Regions from separate parts of the Leifsonia sp. EB34 genome, predicted to be linked through region 2. Evidence: predicted binding sites of a transcription regulator. Region 2 holds the regulator's gene; the other holds the start of a gene.
What was found. The regulator LexA, encoded in region 2, represses DNA repair genes until DNA is damaged. The targets are predictions, from matches to a motif close to TCGAACANNTGTTCGA.

Region 1 (7,440 bases), 300 kb from region 2:
CGCCGAACCTCCGCAACGGCGGCATCGCCGCCCAGGGCGCCGCCGAACTGGAGTCGCTGATCGCCGACCTGAACGAGCAGATGCTCGCCGCGGCCGGCGAGCTGAAGTTCGAACTCGCGGCGCGGCTGCGCGACGAGCTGTCCGACCTGAAGCGCGACCTGCGGCAGATGGAGAAGGCCGGGCACCTGGGCTGACGGCGGGCTACATCGGGATCAGTTCGCCCACCTCGACACTGCCCCCGTAACGGAGGCCGGGGCATCCTTCCGCCAGCGCGGTCGCCGCGGCCAGGTCGGTCGCGTCGACGACCGCGTAGCCGGACAGAGCGTTGGCGCCGGCGGGCGCGCCCAGCAGCTCGGTGGCGCCGACGCGGCTCCCCATGTCGGTCACCGCCGGGCCGAGCTTCTCGAACCACGCGCCCCAGGCAGCGAACTCCTCGTCCGTGGCAGCCACCGCGGGGTCGTTGCGGAACGCGAAAACGAACGCAGACATGATGTGCTCCTTCTGATTGCGGTTGACGTCGGATGTCAACTCAGCAGTACGACGTGGCGGGGGTTCGGAAATCGACAGGTCGGAGGAAATGGATCTGGTGGGGCGGCCGTGTCGGGCGCCGGGTGCGAGTTGCGCTCGTCTGCCGCGCACTCCCGTCACCTCCGCGCTACGGTGGCAGGGTGGGCTCGAAGGCGGCGCGGACGCGGCAGCGGTGGGGGATGGTCACGGCTGCCGGGGTCCTGCTCGCCCTCTCCGGGCTCGCGCTCGCGTTCCAGGGCGCGCCCGTCTTCACCGGCCTGCGCTTCACCCCGCCGGCCGCCGACCTGCAGCCGCCTGCGGGCGAGCAGTCGGCCACCGGCACCCCGGCGCGGCAGGAGATCCCGCACGAGACGCGCATCGACCTGACCTGGGTGACCTACGCGGTTATCGCGCTCCTCGTCGTCGTCGTGCTCGCCCTGCTCTGGCGCTACGTGCGGCGGCGGCTGCGTCCCGAGCTCCCCGGCCTCGCCGGCGACGTCGACGGCTCCGCCGAGGGGACCGTCGCCCCCGAACCGGCCGCGCAACCGCGTCCCGAGCGGGTCCGCCGCGGCCTCGACCGCGCGCTCGACCTGCTCGACCAGGGCCGGGAGCCGCGGGACGCCATCGAGCGGGCGTGGCTCGGCCTGGAGGAGGCCGCCGCGGACAGCGGCGTCCACCGGCTTCCCGCCGAGACACCGGGGGAGTTCGTCCGCCGCGTCCTTGCGCGGGTCGCGTCCGACCGTGCTGCCGCAGGTGACCTCCTCGACCTCTACCTGCGCGCCCGGTTCAGCGACGCGCCGGTGACCGCGGCGGACGTCGAGGCCGCCCGCACCGCGATCGAGGCGTTGCGCGCCTCATGGGGGACCGCCGCAGCGGGAGGGGTGGTCCGATGACCCGCGCACGGATGATGAGGCGCGCGGTGGGGTGCGTGCTCGCGGCCGCGATCGTCGGGGTGGCCGCCTGGTTCTTCGGGATGGATGCCCCGCACGCCGTCGGCCTCGGTTTCGTGGTCTTCGCGCTCGGGGCCGTGCTGTCGCTGCTCGGCGAGCAGGCGGAGGTGACGTGGCCGGTCCCCGCGCCGCAGCCGCGCCCGGGCTCGCGGCGGGACGTGGTGCAACTCGGCTGGTCGCTGGGGGCGCGCGGCGGACGCGTCTCCCCGGAGGCGGTCCGGAGGCTGCGCGGCCTCGCGGCCGAGGTGCTTGACCGCCACGGCGTGGAACTCGACGACCCAGCCGCCGCATCGCGAGTGGCCGGGCTGCTGGGGGAGCGCACTGCCGCACTGCTTCGGAAGGGCAGCGCCGCGGCGCCCCGCCCGAAAGAGTTCGCGGCCTCCCTCGCCCGGCTGGAGGCTCTGGCCGCGCCCGGCGCGGAGGCGGGCCACGCAGCGCAGGACCTCGGCCAGGCATCGCCCGCTCCGGCCCCGGGACCGGGGGCGGCCGACGGTTCGACCGTCCCGCTCACCTCCGACCGGGGCGCGGCATGACGGCCGCTCTGTCCACTACCCGGCGTCCCGCTCACCTCCGACCGGGGCGCGGCATGACGGCCGCTCTGTCCACGACCCGGCGTCCCGCTCACCTCCGACCGGTGCGCCGCATGACGCCCACCCCGTCCACCACCCGCAGCTTCCGCGGCGCCGACACGACAGGAACCCTATGACCCCGGAGACCTCCACCACCGACGCCCCGACCCCCGCCGTCGCCGGCGCGCTCCCCGAACCTCTCCCGGTCAGCGAGGTCGCCCGCCTCGGCGCCGACGTCCTCGACCGGGTCGAGTCCGTCGTCGTCGGGATGCGCGAGCCCCTGCACATCGCGCTCGCCACCGTCCTCGCCGGCGGCCATGTGCTGTTCGAGGACGTCCCGGGTCTCGGCAAGACGCTCGCCGCGCGCAGCATCGCGAGCGCCGTCGGCCTGGACTTCCGGCGGCTGCAGTGCACGCCCGACCTGCTGCCGTCGGACATCACCGGCTCGTTCGTCTACGTGCCGTCGACCGCCGAGTTCGAGTTCCGGCCGGGGCCGGTGTTCACCGGGCTGTTCCTCGCCGACGAGATCAACCGCACGTCGCCGAAGACGCAGTCCGCGCTGCTGGAGGCGATGGCCGAGGGGCAGGTGTCCGTGGAGGGGCGCAGTTTCCCGCTGCCGCGGCCGTTCCACGTTGTCGCGACGGCGAACCCGATCGAGTCGGAGGGCACCTACGCCCTCCCGGAGGCGCAGCTCGACCGGTTCATGGTGCGGCTCGGCGTCGGCTACCCGGACGCGGACGGCGAGACGCAGGTGCTCCTCGCCCGCGTCGCCCGGCGGCACGAGGTCGCCACCGTGGAGCCGGTCACGGACGCGCAGACCCTCCTGGCCATGCAAGCCGGGGTCGAGCGCGTGGACGTCGATCCCGACATCGCCGCGTACTGCGTGCGGCTGGCCGCCGCCACCCGCCGCCACCGCTCGGTGGAGGTCGGCGCGTCCCCGCGCGGGTCGCAGGGCCTCCTACTGGTCGCCCGGGCGCTGGCGGTGCTCGCCGGCCGCGACTTCGTCATCCCCGACGACGTCAAGCGCGTCGCGGTGCCGGTCCTCGCGCACCGGCTGACGCTGACGGTGCAGGCCTGGACCAGCGGTGTGAGCGCGTCGCAGGTGGTCGAGGAGGTCGTGTCCTCGGTGCCCGGGCCGCCGGCGGTCGGCACGCGCGAGCGGGAGACCGCGGACTGATGTCGCTCTGGTCCCGGGCGCGCATGCCCGGCCCTCGCGAGCGGACGGAGGCGCGGGCCGGCGGCTCCGGGTGGGCGCTGAGCCCGGCGGTGACCGCTGCCGCGGTCGTGGCGACCGTGTGCCTGGTCGCCGCGTTCGTGCTCTCCCGGGTGGAGCTGGTGCTGGTCGCGGCGCCGCTACTGCTGGCGGCGGTCGTCGGCTGGTCGGCCCGTCCGGAGTCCGCGGCGGCCCGCACCCGCGCGACCATCGCCGGCGACGAGCCGGACGGCCGCGTGCACGTCGACGCGGTGGCGGAGGCGGACGGGCGCGTGGACGGCGTCCAGCTCCGGGTCCACCGGGCCGACCGGCAGCCCGAGGACGCCGTGGTGACGCCGCGCGAGGGCGCCCGGCTGCGCTTCCGCGTCGCCGTCTCGCACTCCGGCCCGCAGCGGATCCTCTCGCTCGCCGCCCGCGGGATCGGGCCGGACGCCGCGTGGACCGGCGACCCCGGCCTCCCGGCCGTCGCCGAGCGCGTGGTGCGGCCGGCCGCGCAGCGGGTGCGCAGCCTCCCGCTGCCCGCACGTCTGCTCGGCCTGACCGGCGGCCACGTGTCCGCGCGGCCGGGCGACGGCGGCGAGTTCCGGGACATCGACCGGTTCCGCCCCGGTGACCGGCTGCGACGGATCGACTGGAAGGCGACAGCACGGCTCGCCCAGCGCCCCGGCGAGCTCTACGTGCGCCGGACCACCGCGACCTCCGACGCCGCGGTGCAGCTGGTGCTGGACGCGCGCGACGACCTCCCCGGCGCGGTCGCCGGCTGGGCGGCGCCGTACCCGCGGCCGGGCGCGACCTCCCTCGACCTCGCCAGGGAGGCCGCCGTCTCCCTGGCGGACGCGTACGCCGCCGCGTCCGACCGCGTGGGCTTCGACGACCTCTCCGACGCCCGCCGTGCGCTGCCGCCGCGCGCGGGCGCGCGGCACCTGCACCGGGTGCGGCGCGCCGTCGAGCTGACTTCGGCGCACGGCTCGGCGACCGAGCGCGCGCGGGCGCCGCGGCTCGCGCAGGGGGCCGTCGTATTCGTGATGTCCACTTTCCTGGACGACCAGGCCATGCGCCTGGCGCTCACCTGGCGGGCGGCGGGCCACCGGGTGATCGCCGTGGATGTGCTCCCGCCGCGCAGCGTGGACCAACTTCCGGCCAGGGAACGGCTGGCGCTGCGGATCGTGGACCTGGAGCGAGGGCTCCGCCTGGACCGGCTCCGCGCCGCGGGGGCGGAGCTTCTGGTGTGGGCGTCGCCCGAGCGCGACGCGATGCTGCGGCGGCTTGCGACGCCACGGAGGCGGGGATGAACGGCGAGGCGGGGATGAACGGCGAGGCGGGGATGAGCGGCGAGGCGGCGCCGACCGCCCCCGCCTCCGCACCTGCCTCCGCACCCGTCCCCGACCTCGGCCTCACCGTGCCCGCCTGGTCCCTGCACGTCGCCTTCGTGGTCGTCGCCGTCCCGCTCGCCCTCACCACCGCCCCCAGCGGGCCGTGGCCGGCCCTGGCCGTCCTCCTCACCGCGGTCGCCGTCGCCGTCCCGCGCTGGCGGGTGGCGTGGGTCCTCATCGCCGTGCTCGCGTTCTCCACCCTCCTCGAGCCGGGCACGCTCACCCTCCGGCTGCTCGCCGTGATCGCGGCCGTGCACGTGCTGCACGTCCTCGCGGCGTGGATGCTCGTCCTGCCCGCAACCGCACGGTTGCAGCCGGCCGTGCTGCTGCCGTCGTTGCGCCGCCTGGTCCTCATCCAGGTCCCCGTTCAGGCCGCCGCGGTCGTGCTGCTGCTCCTCGCCCGGCCGTCCGCGGCGCCGTGGCTCGCGCTGGTGTCGGGGGCCGCGATCGTGGGGCTCGTGGCCCTCGTGGCGGCACTTCTGCTCGCCCGTCCGCGCGCGTGAACGCAGCGCCGGTGCCGAATGTCGGTGGTCCGGCGTACGCTGCCGCGTGGTCGCACATCCTCTGTCCGGCTTGCTAGAATCGAACAAAGCTTCGAACTCGCCGACAGGGGGCATCGCGCCGTGCGCGGTGGGCGAACACGCGGGTGGGGCCACGGCGAATAGCGGAGAATGGAACGAGTGAGCACTCTCAATAGCAGGAGTTCGGGCAGCAGGAGTTCGGCAGGCAATCCGAGCACGGTCAATCCGAGCGCGGTCGTGGGGTCGCACCTCAGCGTCCGGGGGGCCCGGGTGCACAACCTCCACAATGTCGACCTCGAGATCCCGCGCGACTCGCTGGTGGTCTTCACCGGCCTGTCCGGCTCGGGCAAGTCGTCGCTCGCGTTCGACACGATCTTCGCGGAGGGGCAGCGCCGGTACGTCGAGTCGCTGTCCGCCTACGCGCGGCAGTTCCTCGGCCAGGTCGACCGGCCCGACGTCGACTTCATCGAGGGGCTGAGCCCCGCGGTGTCGATCGACCAGAAGTCCACCAACCGCAACCCGCGGTCGACGGTCGGCACGATCACCGAGATCTACGACTACATGCGCCTGCTCTGGGCGCGCGTCGGCGTCCCGCACTGCCCGGTCTGCGGCGAGAAGATCCAGCGCCAGACGGTGCAGCAGATCGCCGACCAGCTCATGGAGCTGGAGCCCGGCACGCGCTACATGGTGGTCAGCCCGGTCATCTCCCAGAAGAAGGGCGAGTTCGTCGACCTCTTCAAGGAGCTCGCGGCGAGCGGCTACTCGCGCGCGATCGTGGACGGCGAGCAGATCCAGCTCAGCGAGCCGCCGACGCTCAAGAAGCAGTACAAGCACGACATCTCGGTCGTGGTCGACCGCCTCGTCGCCGGTCCCGACATCCTCGGCCGGCTCACCGACTCGCTGGAGACCGCGCTGCGGCTCACCGACGGCCTGGTCCAGGTCAACTTCGTGGACCGCGAGGGCGCCGCGGCGTGGCAGACGTTCAGCGAGAAGCTGTCCTGCCCCAACGGCCACCCCATCCAGCTGACCGAGATCGAGCCGCGCACCTTCTCGTTCAACGCGCCGTTCGGCGCCTGCCCGGAGTGCTCCGGCCTCGGCACCCGCATGTCGGTGGACGAAGACCTCCTGCTCGGCGACGACGAGCTCAGCATCGCCGAGGGCGTCATCGTCCCGTGGACCACGCAGGGCAAGGGCCTCTTCAACTACTACGAGAAGCTGCTCGACGGCCTCGCGCGCGACCTCGGCTTCTCGCTGAAGACGCCGTGGAAGAAACTGCCGGAGAACGTCAGGGAGGCCGTCCTCCGCGGCGACAACTTCGAGGTCAAGGTGCGGTGGAAGAACCGCTACGGCCGCGAGATGTCCTACACGTCCGGCTTCGAGGGCGTCGTGCCCTACATCGAGCGCCAGTACGCCCAGGCCGAGACCGACACCCAGCGCGCCCGCTGGGCCGAGTATCTCCGCGAGGTGCCGTGCCCGGTCTGCAAGGGCAAGCGTCTGAAGCCCGAGGTGCTCTCGGTGCTGGTCCACGGCGCATCGATCGCCGACGCGTCCCTGCTCAGCCTGTCGGACGCCCGCGCGTTCATGGAGAAGCTGCACCTCACCGAGCGCGAGCAGAAGATCGGCGCGCAGGTGCTGCGCGAGATCAAGATCCGCCTCGACTTCCTCATCCAGGTGGGCCTCAGCTACCTCGACCTGGCCCGCGCGGCGGCGACGCTGTCGGGCGGCGAGGCCCAGCGCATCCGGCTCGCGACCCAGATCGGGTCGGGACTCACCGGCGTGCTCTACGTGCTGGACGAGCCGAGCATCGGCCTCCACCAGCGCGACAACCGCCGCCTGATCGACACGCTCGTCGCGCTGCGCGACCTCGGCAACACCCTGATCGTGGTCGAGCACGACGAGGACACCATCCGCACGGCCGACTGGATCGTGGACATCGGCCCGGGCGCCGGCGTCAACGGAGGTCACGTGGTGCACTCCGGGTCGTACGACGAGCTGCTCGCCAACACCGAGTCGCTCACCGGCGACTACCTGGCCGGGCGTCGCGAGATCGTCATCCCGGAGAAGCGGCGGAAGATCGACAAGAAGCGCGTGATCCGGGTGGTCGACGCGGAGGCCAACAACCTCAAGAAGGTGTCGGTCGACTTCCCGCTCGGCGCTTTCGTCGCGGTCACGGGCGTCTCGGGTTCGGGCAAGTCGTCGCTGGTCAACGACATCCTGTACCGGGTGCTCGCCAACAAGCTCAACGGCGCCCGCAAGCTGCCGGGCAAGCACCGCACGGTCACCGGCCTCGAGAACCTCGACAAGGTC
Region 2 (7,440 bases):
GATGCTGGAGCTCAGCGGCGAGGACCTCCCGAGCGACCTCGCCATCCAGCTCGAAGTCGAGCCGGATGAGGAGGGCCGCCGCGAGATCGGCATCGCCTGGACCGCGCGCCTGGCGCAGCGGCTGCTCGACGGCGGCGCCCCCGGCATCCACCTCTACACGTTCAACCAGCACAGCGCGGTCCTCTCGGTCCTCGAGAGGGTCGGGCTGCTGGATCCGACCCCTTCCACCACCTCCGTCCCCTCCGCCATCTCGCAGAAAGCAGGCGACCTCGCATGACCGACACCGCCACCACCCGCTCCGCCTTCCCGGTGGGCACCATCATCGGCTACCCGCGCATCGGCCGCCGCCGTGAGCTCAAGAAGGCCGTCGAGGCGTTCTGGGCGGGTCAGACCACCGCCGAGGAGCTGGAGGCCACGGCCGCCGGGCTGCGCGCCGCCACCCGCGAGCGCCTCGCCGCCCTCGGGCTCGGCCGCGACGACGCCGCCATCCCGGAGAGCTTCAGCTTCTACGACCAGGTGCTCGACGCCGCCGTGACCGTCGGAGCGATCCCGTCCCGGTTCGCCGGTCTGGCCGCGGCCGACGGCTCCGTCGACCTCGCGGGCTACTTCACGATCGCGCGCGGCGAGGGCGAGAAGGCCCCGCTGGAGATGACCAAGTGGTTCGACTCCAACTACCACTACCTGGTGCCGGAGATCGGCCCGGAGACGGCCTTCCGGCTCGCGTCCGACCGCATCGTGCGCGAGTTCGAGGAGGCTCGCGCGGCCGGCTTCGTCACCCGTCCGGTGATCGTCGGGCCGGTCACCTTCCTGCTCCTGAGCAAGGCGAGCGACGAGGCGCCGGAGGGCTTCCGCCCGCTGTCCCGGCTCGGCGACCTGCTGCCGGTCTACCGCGAGCTGCTGGCCCGCCTCGCCGCCGCCGGCGCTCCGTGGGTGCAGCTGGACGAGCCGGCCCTCGTCTCCGAGAGCATCGAGGAGCCGCGCACGGAGGTGCTGGAGGCGGTTCGCGCCGCTTACGCCTCGCTGGGCGGCGCGGCCGAGCGGCCGGCGATCTTCGTCGCGGCGCCCTACGGGAGCCTGGACGACGCGCTCCCGGTGCTGGCCGTGTCTCCGGTGGAGGCGATCTCCCTCGACCTGGTGCGCGGGAGCATCCCGACCGGGCTCGACGCCGCGACGCGCAGCGCGCTGGCCGGCAAGACCCTCGTCGGCGGCGTGATCGACGGCCACAACATCTGGCGCGGCGACCTGGAAGCCGCGTTCGGGACGCTGACCGAACTGCTGTCGCTGAGCCCCGACGTCGCCGTGTCGACCTCCACCTCGCTGCAGCACGTGCCGCACGACGTGGACGACGAGCCGGACCTCGACGCGCGCCTGAAGTCCTGGCTCGCGTTCGCCGACCAGAAGGTCGGCCAGGTCGCCGTGCTGGCGCGCGGGATCGTGGACGGCCACGAGGCCGTGCAGGACGAGCTCACCGCGGCGACGGCGGCGCTCGCCGACCGGGCCTCCGCCCCCGGCGTGCGTGTCGAGGCCGTGCGTTCGCGGGAGGCCGCGCTCACCCGGGCCGACTTCCGCCGCGGCGAGTACAACGCGCGGCAGGCCGCGCAGGACGAGGCGCTGCACCTGCCGTTCCTCCCGACGACCACGATCGGGTCGTTCCCGCAGACCGCGGACATCCGGCGCTCGCGCGCGCAGCTCGCCGCGGGCGTCATCGACGAGGCCGAGTACCTCGGCCGCATGCAGGCCGAGATCAAGCGCGTGGTCGACCTCCAGGAGGAGATCGGGATCGACGTCATCGTGCACGGCGAGCCCGAGCGCAACGACATGGTGCAGTACTTCGCCGAGAACCTGGACGGCTTCGCGGTCACCAAGAACGGCTGGGTGCAGTCGTACGGATCGCGCTGCACGCGGCCGTCGATCCTGTGGGGCGACGTGTCGCGGCCAAAGCCGATCACGGTGGACTGGTCGACGTACACGCAGACGCTGACCGAGAAGCCGGTCAAGGGGATGCTGACCGGGCCGGTCACGATCCTGGCGTGGTCGTTCGTCCGCGACGACCAGCCGCTCGGCGAGACCGCACGGCAGGTCGCCCTGGCCCTGCGCGACGAGATCGCGGACCTGGAGGCCGCGGGCATCCGCGTCGTGCAGGTGGACGAGCCGGCGCTGCGCGAGCTGCTGCCGCTGAAGCGCGCCGACCAGGCCGGGTACCTGGAGTGGTCGGTCGGGTCGTTCCGGCTCGCGACCTCCGGGGTGGCGGACGCGACGCAGATCCACACGCACCTCTGCTACTCGGAGTTCGGGGTGGTCATAGACGCGATCCGCAACCTCGACGCCGACGTGACCAGCATCGAGGCCGCCCGCAGCCGGATGGAGGTCGTCCACGACATCCAGCGCTCCGGCTTCGAGCACGGCATCGGCCCGGGCGTGTACGACATCCACTCGCCGCGCGTGCCGTCGGTCGCCGAGGTGACCGAGCTGCTGGAGACGGCGCTCAGCGCGATCCCGGGGCGTCAGCTCTGGGTGAACCCGGACTGCGGGCTGAAGACCCGCGGGTACGACGAGACGGTGGCGTCGCTGCGCAACATCATCGCGGCGACCCGCGACGTGCGGGAGCGGGTGGGCGTCAGCGCCTGACCTGTCCTGCTGCCGGAGGCCGCGTTTCCCGTTCCGCTCTGCGCGGACGTGGGGGCGCGGCCTCCGCCGGTTCGGGGAGGATGAGCGCATGCGCATTGCGGACGACGAGTTCGAGCGGCTCGTGGACGACGTCTTCGACGGCCTCCCGGACGACATGGTGCGGCCGCTGGAGAACGTGGCGATCATCATCCAGGACCAGCCGCCGGGTGCGCGGCCGCGGCTGTACGGGCTGTACACCGGGCATCCGCTGACGCGGCGCGGGGTCTACGGGTTCGGGGAGCTGCCGGACCGGATCACGCTGTTCCGCAACAACCTCGAGGCGTCGTGTTCGACGGTCGAGGAGCTGCGGGCTCGGGTGCGTGTCACGCTCGTGCACGAGATCGGGCACTACTTCGGGCTGGACGACGCCCGGTTGCAGGAGCTCGGCTGGGCCTGAGCGGCGTGCGATTCGTGCCGAATGTGGGCTCTGGGCGCGCCGAAGTCGACGTTCGGCACGACTCGCGGAGTGGTCAGACGGTGCGGAGGACTGCGACGACCTTGCCGAGGATGGTCGAGAAGTCGCCCAGGATCGGCTCGAAGTTGGAGTTGCGCGGGAGCAGCCAGGTGTGGCCGTCGCGCTGGCGGAACACCTTGACGGTGGCCTCCTCGTCGAGCATGGCCGCGACGATGTCGCCGTTCTCCGCGGTGCTCTGCGCCCGGACGACCACCCAGTCGCCGTCGCAGATGGCGGCGTCGATCATGGATTCGCCGACGACCTTGAGCATGAACAGCTCACCGTTGCCCACGAGCTGGCGGGGGAGCGGGAAGACCTCCTCCACCTGCTGCTCGGCGGTGATCGGGACACCGGCGGCGATGCGGCCGACGAGCGGGACCATCGCGGCGTCGCCGACAGGGGTCTGATTCTCGAAGTCGGGGGTGGTCGTCGAGGGGAGGTCGATGAGGATCTCCAACGCGCGGGGCCGGTTCGGGTCGCGGCGGAGGTAGCCGCTCAGCTCGAGCTGGTTGAGCTGGTGGGTGACGGACGAGAGGCTTGAGAGGCCGACCGCGTCGCCGATCTCGCGCATGCTCGGCGGGTAGCCCCGCGTGCTCACCGAGCGCTGGATCACGTCGAGGATGGCGAGCTGCTTCTCGCTCAGGTTCTTGCGGCGCCGCGTGCGCGGAGCCTGGTTCTCGTTCGACACGCTCGTCCCTTCGTGACCGTCCCCGCCACCCGGCGGAACCGAATGTCGGTGGTGCCTGGTTGTCTTACGTCCAGACAATCGAAACTGTATCCACAGTACGGCTGCCCGACAAACATGTGTTCGAGTGTGTCTCGAAATACGTGCCAGATTCGTCGCCGGACCGAGGATTGCGGTCTCGGACATTCGAAGATATATTCGGAACAGAGCTTCGAGCGAAGCCTTTGGAGGTCACGATCATGAGCGCAGTGGTGATGCACACCGTCGGGATGAGCGGCGCGCGGTTGAACGGCGCTGGGGTGAGCGGCGCTGGGGCCGGGAGCGTTGAGACCGCGAGCGTCGGCGCGCGCGTTCGGCTGCGGCTGACCCGGCGTGGGCGGGTCGTGCTGACGATGCTCGTTGCTCTGCCGATCGTGATCGGGGCGATGGTGTTCGCGCTCAACGGTGGGGGTGCGGCGGCGACGGGGGAGCAGACGCACGTGACCTTCCAGTACGTGACGGTGCAGTCGGGGGACTCGCTGTGGTCGGTGGCGTCGCGGATCGCGCCCAACGCGGACCCGCGCAACGTGATCGCCGACCTGGTCAACCTCAACGGACTGTCCTCGGCGGTCGTCACCCCGGGGCAGCAGCTCGCGATCCCGACGCAGTACGGGAAGTAGGGGCGCGGCGGCTCCGCCGCGGCTCGGCCGCCGCCCAAGAAGGAAATCTGGCGCGACAGGCCGAGGCGGTTCCTGCAGAAGGGGGTTCGGCAGGAGATTGGGGCGGGTTCTCCTTCCGACGGGAGGCGCGGCAGGCGGGTGCGGGTGCGAGCGCGGGCGCGGGTGCCGGGCGCGGCGTCACACGGCGGAAGCCCTCAGGCTCGCTGACTACCATTGAGGGGTGACCTCCCTCTCCGATCTTCCGATCCGTGACGACCTGCGCGGCCGCACCCCGTACGGGGCGCCGCAGAAGGTCGTGCCCGTCGCGTTGAACGTGAACGAGAACACGCATCCGGTCCCGGAGGACGTCGCCGCCGACATCGTCGCGCGGGTCGCCGTCGCGGTGACCGGGGTGAACCGCTACCCGGACCGGGAGTTCACGGAGCTCCGCAAGGCGTTCGCCCGCTACCTCGGGCACGACCTCACCGCCGAGCAGATCTGGGCGGCCAACGGGTCCAACGAGGTGCTGCAGCACATCCTGCAGGCGTTCGGCGGGCCGGGCCGCAGCCTCCTCGGGTTCGCGCCCACGTACTCCATGTACCCGTTGCTGGCCTCCGGGACCGGCACGAGCTGGATCGCGGCCGGGCGCGACGCCGACTTCGAGTTGTCGCCGGAGACCGCGGCAGCGGCCGTGCGCGAGCACGACCCCGACATCGTCATCCTCTGCTCGCCCAACAACCCGACCGGGACCCCGCTCACGCTCGAGACGGTCGAGGCCGTCTACGCGGCGGCGCGCGGCATCGTGATCGTGGACGAGGCGTACGCGGAGTTCATGCCGGAGGGCGAGCCGTCGGCGCTCACGCTCCTCCCGGGCCGGGAGCGGCTGCTCGTCTCGCGCACGATGAGCAAGGCGTTCGCCTTCGCCGGCGCGCGCGTCGGCTACCTGGCCGCCGACCCGGCCGTGGTGGACGCGCTCAGGCTGGTCCGGCTGCCATACCACCTCTCCGCGATCACGCAGGCCGCCGCCCTCGGGGCGCTCGCGCACTCCGACGAGATGCTCGCGATGGTCGGCGAGATCCGCGCGCAGCGCGACCGGCTGGTCGTGGAGCTCGCGGAGCTCGGCTACCGTCCGCACCGCAGCGGCAGCAACTTCGTGCTCTTCGGCGGCGTGGACGACCCGCACGCCGTGTTCGAGGCGCTGCTGGAGCGGGGCGTGCTCATCCGCGACGTCGGCATCCCGAACCACCTCCGGGTCACCGCGGGCACCGAGACCGAGACGACCGCGTTCCTGGAGGCGCTGCGTGCGCTCGGGCGGCCGTCCGGAGCCGTGGCGGCCGGCGCGCAGTCGGTAAGCTCGCAGTCATGACGAATCGGACCGCCCAGCTCCAGCGCGCGACCAGCGAGTCCAGCATCGAGCTCAGCCTCGACCTCGACGGCACCGGGAAGTCCGACATCCACACGTCGGTGCCGTTCTACGACCACCTGCTGACCGCGTTCGCCAAGCACTCGCTCACCGACCTGACGGTGCGGGCGAGCGGGGACACCGACATCGACGTGCACCACACGGTGGAGGACGTCGCGATCGTGCTCGGCCAGGCCATCCGGGAGGCGCTCGGCGACAAGTCCGGCATCTCCCGCTACGGCGACGCGCTTGTCCCGCTCGACGAGGCGCTCGTGCAGGCCGTGGTCGACATCTCCGGGCGCCCCTACCTCGTGCACGCCGGCGAGCCGGCCGGGTTCGAGTTCCATCTGATCGGCGGGCACTTCACCGGGTCGATGGTGCGGCACGTCTTCGAGGCGATCGCGTACAACGCCGGGCTGACCGTGCACGTCACCGTGGTCGGCGGCCGCGACCCGCACCACATCGCGGAGGCCGAGTTCAAGGCGTTCGCGCGCGCGTTCCGGCAGGCGAAGGCGCTCGACCCGCTGGTGTCCGGCATCCCGTCGACGAAGGGCGCACTGTGAGCGCACCCGACGTCGTCGTCTTCGACTACGGCACCGGCAACGTCCACTCCGCGGTCAAGGCGCTGGAGGCCGCCGGCGCGAACGTCGAGCTCACCGGCAACCGCCGGCGCGCGCAGGAGGCCGACGGCCTCCTGGTCCCGGGCGTCGGCGCGTTCGCCGCGGTCACCGAGGCGCTGCGCCGCTCGCACGGCGACGAGGTGATCGACCGCCGACTCGCGGGCGGCCGCCCGGTGCTCGGCATCTGCGTCGGCATGCAGGTGCTGTTCGAGCGCGGCGTCGAGCACGGCGTCGAGACCGAGGGGCTCGGCGAGTGGCCGGGCACGGTCGACCTCCTCCAGGCCGACGTCGTCCCGCACATGGGCTGGAACACCGTCGAGGCGCCGGAGGACTCCGTGCTGTTCGACGGCATCCGCGACGAGCGCTTCTACTTCGTCCACTCGTACGCGGCGCAGGAGTGGACACTGGAGGCCACCGGGCCGTTCCAGCAGCCGCGGGTGACCTGGGCCGAGCACGGCTCGCGCTTCGTCGCAGCGGTGGAGAACGGACCGCTCAGCGCGACCCAGTTCCACCCGGAGAAGTCCGGCGAGGCCGGCCTGAAGCTGCTGCGCAACTGGATCGGCTCGCTCTAGCGACCATTCCCCGTCCGCGACGCGGACCCGAACGACCCCGACAGAGGAAACACACACCGACATGAGCGAACTCACCAACCGGCCCAAGCTCGTCCTGCTGCCCGCCGTCGACGTCGCCGACGGCAAGGCCGTGCGGCTCACGCAGGGCGAGGCCGGCAGCGAGACCAGCTACGGCGACCCGGTCGACGCCGCCGCCGAATGGGTGGACGCCGGCGCCGAGTGGATCCACCTGGTCGACCTGGACGCCGCGTTCGGCCGGGGCGACAACCGCGACCTCCTCAAGAAGGTCATCGACAACACCACGGGCGTCCACATCGAGCTCTCCGGCGGCATCCGCGACGACGCGTCGCTGGAGCACGCGCTGGCGATCGGCGCCACCCGCGTCAACCTCGGCACGGCGGC

Region 1: a site for LexA is predicted at 5,195-5,210, ahead of uvrA (excinuclease ABC subunit UvrA). Genes of this name have one in related genera too.

What each region holds. Positions count from the first base shown of each region.
Region 1 covers NZ_JBGCCV010000002.1:1,074,616-1,082,055, forward strand. The annotation lists gene uvrB (excinuclease ABC subunit UvrB) at 1-194, shown strand, start outside; gene ABIA36_RS14615 (hypothetical protein) at 202-489, opposite strand; gene ABIA36_RS14620 (DUF4129 domain-containing protein) at 669-1,400, shown strand; gene ABIA36_RS14625 (hypothetical protein) at 1,397-1,990, shown strand; gene ABIA36_RS14630 (AAA family ATPase) at 2,160-3,203, shown strand; gene ABIA36_RS14635 (DUF58 domain-containing protein) at 3,203-4,531, shown strand; gene ABIA36_RS14640 (hypothetical protein) at 4,528-5,115, shown strand; gene uvrA (excinuclease ABC subunit UvrA) at 5,371-7,440, shown strand, end outside.
Region 2 covers NZ_JBGCCV010000002.1:769,800-777,239, forward strand. The annotation lists gene ABIA36_RS13160 (methylenetetrahydrofolate reductase) at 1-277, shown strand, start outside; gene metE (5-methyltetrahydropteroyltriglutamate--homocysteine S-methyltransferase) at 274-2,628, shown strand; gene ABIA36_RS13170 (metallopeptidase family protein) at 2,717-3,064, shown strand; gene lexA (transcriptional repressor LexA) at 3,138-3,809, opposite strand; gene ABIA36_RS13180 (LysM peptidoglycan-binding domain-containing protein) at 4,046-4,465, shown strand; gene ABIA36_RS13185 (histidinol-phosphate transaminase) at 4,686-5,810, shown strand; gene hisB (imidazoleglycerol-phosphate dehydratase HisB) at 5,807-6,409, shown strand; gene hisH (imidazole glycerol phosphate synthase subunit HisH) at 6,406-7,038, shown strand; gene priA (bifunctional 1-(5-phosphoribosyl)-5-((5-phosphoribosylamino)methylideneamino)imidazole-4-carboxamide isomerase/phosphoribosylanthranilate isomerase PriA) at 7,100-7,440, shown strand, end outside.